DNA from 2 places in the Bacillus sp. AP8 genome. Region 1 is predicted to be linked to the other one. Evidence: riboswitches for the same ligand, from Rfam matches in the RefSeq annotation. Region 1 holds a riboswitch; the other holds the start of a gene.
The links. Region 1 has a riboswitch for glycine ahead of BN349_RS17210 (ACT domain-containing protein). Riboswitches for the same ligand answer to the same signal wherever they lie in the genome.
Positions count from the first base shown of each region.

Region 2: linked by a shared signal. The riboswitch ahead of gcvT (glycine cleavage system aminomethyltransferase GcvT) and the one ahead of BN349_RS17210 (ACT domain-containing protein) in region 1 are both predicted to bind glycine.

Region 1 is NZ_CAPG01000072.1:3,298-6,517, forward strand. Features, by position in the region: gene BN349_RS17205 (CapA family protein) at 1-696, opposite strand, end outside; glycine riboswitch at 1,007-1,084, shown strand; gene BN349_RS17210 (ACT domain-containing protein) at 1,195-1,470, shown strand; gene BN349_RS17215 (PFL family protein) at 1,488-2,849, shown strand; gene BN349_RS17220 (uracil/xanthine transporter) at 3,069-3,220, opposite strand, start outside.
Region 2 is NZ_CAPG01000040.1:15,183-18,402, forward strand. Features, by position in the region: gene gcvPA (aminomethyl-transferring glycine dehydrogenase subunit GcvPA) at 1-634, opposite strand, end outside; gene gcvT (glycine cleavage system aminomethyltransferase GcvT) at 653-1,753, opposite strand; glycine riboswitch at 1,856-1,932, opposite strand; glycine riboswitch at 1,936-2,028, opposite strand; gene BN349_RS11890 (DEAD/DEAH box helicase) at 2,265-3,220, shown strand, end outside.

The DNA of each region.
Region 1 (3,220 bases):
GTTTATACCCGCTTTTACTATCTCTCTTGTTTCAGGATTGTCTTCCCATCCTTCATATCCGACCGCACCGATTTTAAGCCCTTTGACCTCTTGAACCATAGAATCATCATATCCAAAGTAAGGAATATTTTGACTTTCCAGTGTAGCTTTCGTATCCTGATAACCTTTCTCTAAATAGTCAAAAATATGGTTATTAGCAATATTCACTGCTTCTATACCACCTAAATGTAGTATTTGTGCGTATGATGGATCTCCTTTAAAACGAAATTTCTTTTGCGCTTTTTGTGTCGCATTCGTTAAAGTTGTTTCTAAATTAACAGTGGTAAAATCATCTTCTTTAAAGACATTATCAAGCTCTGCCACAAAATAAGGTAATCCATTCTTTTGGGCTTCATCATCAAACGAGCCTGAATAAGAAAATGTTTCATCTCTCCCTAGAGTAAAATCTCCAGCGGCACTAATGGTAAGTGTCTTTTCAACCTCGGGCTCTGGTTCTATAGGTTTTGAATCAGGTTTATTTGTCTTAACGTTCTCCGACTTATTCTCTGTTTCTTGTTTTATTGAGCCTTCTGTTTTCATAGAATCGTTCTTCAGAAAAAAGTTATACAAAATGATGGCTGTAGCAATAAGAATCAACCCTATAATTACAAGACTCCATTTCGATTTTTTAGTTCGTCTGTTTCTTCGCCTTTCCATAACACAACTCCCTTCAATCACCATATAAGTATATCAGTTAAAAAGATAATAAAAGTGAAAAGTTTAAAAAATTAGTATTTTTTCACAAAACATACTTTTATTTGAAATGACAAAGGTATCTATAAGAGTGTCACATCCTTTAAACTGCCACATTTTATTAATTGACCTTATTAAAAATCAGTGATAGAATTTTAAATTATTTCACAAAAATAATTTGATTGGATATTCCAATCAGATTATAGATGGCAACTTTTAGTAAACATTAACAAAACAATAGTAAGCGATGAATGCTATGGATCACACTATAGCAGGAGCAGCTTCTGGAGAGATTGCAAATATGCAACGCCGAAGGATTCACAATCTCAGGCAAAAGGACAGAAGAGTAACGAGTATCATTTTGTTATTCTGAAGCCTGATGAGATTGGAGAAATTCCAATCTTTTTTTATTGGCTTATGAGATTTCTCATAGCCTTCTAACTACATTATGGGGTGATACAAATGAGTCAAAGAAAAGCAATTGTTAGTGTAATTGGACATGATCAAGTAGGAATTATTGCAAAGGTAACAAATATACTTGCTGAAAAAAATGTGAATATTTTAGATATTAATCAAACGATTTTGAATGACTTTTTCACAATGATGATGTTAGTAGACGTAACAGACTTTGAAAATCTAGATGAACTTCAACATGACCTATCATCTTTAGGGGAATCACTAGGATTAACCATAAATCTACAGCTTGCTGAAATTTTTAAAGCTATGCATCGTGTGTAAGGAAAGGAATGACGAACATGAATATTGCATTAAATGAAATGATGGAAACTATTCGTATGGTTCAACTTGAAAACCTAGATATTCGTACAGTCACAATGGGTATCAATCTAAAGGATTGTGCGGATTCTGATTTCGAAAAAATGAACAAAAGGGTATTTGAAAAGATTACGACATATGCTAAAGATTTAAAAGCAGTGGCTGAAGCAGTTGAAAAAGAAATGGGAATTCCCATTATTAATAAGCGTATTTCTATTACTCCAATTGCTGAAATTTTAGGAACTGCAACAAAAGATCAAGCTGTAGAGCTTGCCCAAACACTTGACAAAGCTGCTGTGCAACTTGGCGTAGATTTTATCGGTGGCTATTCAGCTCTTGTTCACAAAGGTATTTCGAAAAGTGACCAAACTTTATTAGATGCTATCCCTGAAGCATTAAGTGTAACAGAACGAGTATGTTCTTCAGTCTCCATTGGTAGCACACGAGCAGGAATCAATATGGATGCTGTTCGTACCATGGGTGAAGTAATGAAAAAAGCCGCTGAACTAACAAGTGATCGTAATGGATTAGGCTGTGCTAAGCTTGTTGTATTCTGTAATCCTGTAGAAGATAATCCATTTATGGCAGGCGCTTTCCATGGTGCTGGTGAAGGCGAAGTTGTTATAAATGTCGGTGTTAGCGGACCTGGTGTTGTATTAAGCGCCCTCAAACGTCACCCTGACGCTGATCTTGGTGAAGTCGCAGATGTTATTAAAAAAACAGCATTCAAAATCACTCGTGCTGGTGAATTAATAGGACGTGTAGTAGCAAATCGACTTGGAGTACCATTCGGAATAATGGATTTATCACTGGCTCCAACGAATGCACAAAACGATAGTGTTGCAGAAATTCTAGAAGAAATCGGCCTAGAAAGCGTCGGTACACATGGTACAATCGCTGCATTAGCACTAATGAATGATGCCGTGAAAAAAGGAGGAGCCATGGCAAGTTCTTATGTCGGTGGCTTAAGCGGAGCATTCATTCCTGTTAGTGAAGACAACGGAATGATTCGTGGAATTCTTGATAACTCTCTTACTTTACCAAAGCTTGAAGCAATGACATGTGTATGCTCAGTTGGTCTAGATATGATTGCTGTTACTGGAGATGCAACGGCTGCTACTCTATCAGCAATCATCGCAGATGAAGCAGCAATTGGTATGATAAATAAGAAAACAACAGCAGTTCGCATCATACCTGTTCCAGGAATGAAAGAAGGGGATATGGTGGAATTTGGTGGGTTATTAGGACGTGCTCCAGTTATGGGTGTGAATCCATTCCATTCAGAAAAAATGATTCGTCGAGGCGGACGTATACCAGCTCCGTTGCAATCCATGATTAATTAATCAGACATTCATAAATGGTGGTGTGCAGATTTGCCACCACCATTTGTTTCTTGTGATGAGATATTTTTGAATGATATCCCCCATTTTTGAGTGAACTCTCGTGATATATTCTTTTTCTGAGCGATACTTCTGTTTTCTAAGCGTTCCTATTTTTTACACAAAAAATAAAAAACGTAAATGATTCATCACCAAAGGATAAATCATTTACGTTATATATTATCATTGATTTGCAGATATATTGTTTTCTATTGTTTCATATTTTGACCAATTAACCATTTTTTCAAGTACTATCGATATGATTACTCCCATTATTAAACCATTTGATAAAAACGGTCTTAATATCGCAGGAAGACTATTAAAAATTTGAGGTG
Region 2 (3,220 bases), on a different contig from region 1:
CAATTACACCCGCCACTTCATCACTCATTTCATTTTGAAGAGCTTGTAAATCAGTAACACCATCAGCATAAGGTATTTCTACGACTTCGATATACTGACCTTTTGCATAAGTTCTCACTACATCGCGATATTCAGGATGAACTGCTGTTGAGATTAATATTTTCTTTCTTTTGCTATTTCCACAGCTTAACATCGCAGCTTCAGCTAGAGCTGTCCCTCCATCATACATAGATGAGTTGGCAACGTCCATTCCAGTAAGTTCACAAATCATTGTTTGGAATTCAAAGATAGCCTGCAATTCACCTTGAGAAATTTCAGGTTGGTATGGTGTATAAGCAGTATAAAATTCCGAACGTGATAAAACATGATCAACAATAATCGGGGCATAGTGATCATATACACCTGCGCCAAGGAAGGAAGCATATGATTTAGAATCAACGTTTTTAGATGCTAATGTACTCAGTTCTTTTGTTAATGCTGATTCTGACTTAGCCTTTTTGATATTATACTCCCCTTTAAAGCGTATACTTTCAGGAATATCATTAAATAAATCATCAATCTTTGAAACACCAATTGCTTCTAGCATTTGTTTTTGATCATTCTCTGTCATTGGCAAATAACGATGCTTTAACATAATTCAACCTTCTCTCTATTATTTTCTAGGTCTTTTATAAAAAGGTGTATTGACGACTTTTGCTTGCACCTTTTTCGTACGAATTTCTACTTGAACAGCCGTATCGAGATCAGAATATTCCTTTTTGATTAGGACATAACCTACATTTTTCTTTAAGGTCGGAGATTGTGTTCCTGTTGTCACTTCTCCAACGCATTCATCATTTACGTAGACAGGATATCCATGACGTGGTATGCCTCTATCGATCATTTCAATCCCTACTAATTTGCAAGGAGCTCCATTTTCTTTTTGATCTTTCAATACTTCTTTCCCAAGAAAATCTGCTTCAATATCTGTTTTCACAGCAAATCCTATACCTGCTTCAATCGGTGTTATATCAGCTGATAATTCTTGACCATACAATGGTAAACCAGCTTCAAAGCGTAACGTATCGCGAGCACCTAAGCCTATTGGAAGAACTTCATCAAATTGTAAAAGCGTTTTCCAAATCGTTGTAACTCCCTTACGATCGCAATAAATCTCGAATCCATCCTCACCCGTATAACCAGTTCTTGAAATAAGTGCCTTTACACCGCATACCTTAACATCTTCTTTAAAAGAAAAGAATTTAATTTCTGCTAAGTCTGTATTTTCAGTTAACTTTTGTAATACTTCTTGAGCAAGAGGACCTTGAAGTGCCAATTGAGCAATCTCATTAGATAGATTTTCTAGAGCTACATCAAAGTTTGTACTATGTTTGCATAGCCATTCGAAATCTTTTTCAATATTAGCCGCGTTCACTACTAATAAATAATTTTCGTCTGTTTTTTTGTAAACTAAAATATCATCTACGGTTCCACCATTTTCATAACAAAGAGCCGTATACTGAGCTTTTCCAGCTGTTAACTTGGTAACATCGTTTGTTATCATATATTGCAAATAAGCTGTGCTATCTTTCCCTGTTACAATTATTTCACCCATATGAGAAACATCAAACACCCCTGCTTTTGTTCTTACAGCCTCGTGCTCTTCCTTAATACTTGAAAACTGTACCGGCAAATCCCAACCACCAAAATCAATCGTTTTCGCACCATAATCTTTGTACACTTCGAATAAAGGTGTTCTCTTTAACTCCGTCATTACAAACCTCCTAAATTTCAATTGATTTCATTTTGCCATTATAAGACTATCTCTCTTAAAAGACAGAAAAAAGGACAGAGAAGCCCCATAATCTTGGGCTATCTCTGTCCTTTTTACCTGAGAGTTTACCTATACTTTAGGCTGTCCCCTTTGGTGGTTCTAATGAACACTCTCCAGAGTTGCGTCCAGCAAGAGTTCTTTTGCCTGAGAGATTCACAGATTATTACTGCTTGCTCCTTCGGCGCTGTATACACAGTCTCTCCCCTTACCTTCATTCGCTTATATTTATTTGTTAATTGGTCATACTAAGAAAAGTAATTTACTTGTCTTCTCAGATAATTTGTTACCAATCATTTTCTTGACATTGTTAAAATGAAAAATTCCTTATTTTACTATCATCCTACCATTAAACAGTAAATTATCGCAATTATTTTCTTATTTTTTTCTCTGAAAACTTACATTTTTTATTTTTTTCTTAAAAACGTTCGTCTTTTTCAAGGAGGCTTTACATATGAAAATCAAAGTAAATTGGGATTCTACGTGGGAAGATGGCTTTTTAAAACGCCTAGAGGAAGACGGACCATGGAGTAGCTGGGATTTATATAAATTATCCCTTCAAGCCGAACAATCTATTCAAGTGCCTGACTTTGAGGGATTACAAGCCCCTAAACATCTACATCATTTAAAGCCACTTCCCCATCAGCTCGAAGTTGCTAAACAAGTTGTAGAAAACATGAATGGAAAAGCCATTTTAGCTGATGAAGTTGGACTTGGAAAAACAATTGAAGCTGGGCTCATTTTAAAAGAATATATGATTCGTGGACTTGTAAAAAAAGTGCTCATACTTGTACCAGCCTCTCTAGTTTCACAATGGGCTTATGAATTAAACAGTAAATTTTTTATTCCAGCTGTTGTTCAAAGAAAAAGCTACGTCTGGGATTCCTGCGATGTTATTGTTTCATCTATCGATACGGCTAAACGTTCACCACATCGTGAAATTATTTATAATCAACATTATGATTTAATCATCGTTGATGAAGCACACAAATTAAAAAATAACCGTACCAAAAACTATGAATTTATCCAAAATCTAAAAAAGAAATTTTGCTTATTGCTAACTGCTACACCTATTCAAAATAAGGTAGATGAAATATTTCATCTCGTTTCTCTTTTAAAACCTGGTCATCTAGGGAACTCCTCCCTTTTCACCCAAAAATACAAAGGAAAAGGTAGACAAATATATGAAGATGAGCATTTAAAAGAACTAGTTAATAAAGTGATGATCCGAAATCGGAGAAATGAAACTGGGATTGAATGGACTAAACGAAAAGTTGAAACCATTGTTATTTCTTCAACTAAGGAAGAACGAGATTTATATGAAGCTGTCACCAACTGTCGATTATCAGAGACAGCTGTTAGTGGCTTTTCAACCTTAACATTGCAAAGAGAAGCTTGCAGCAGTAGAGA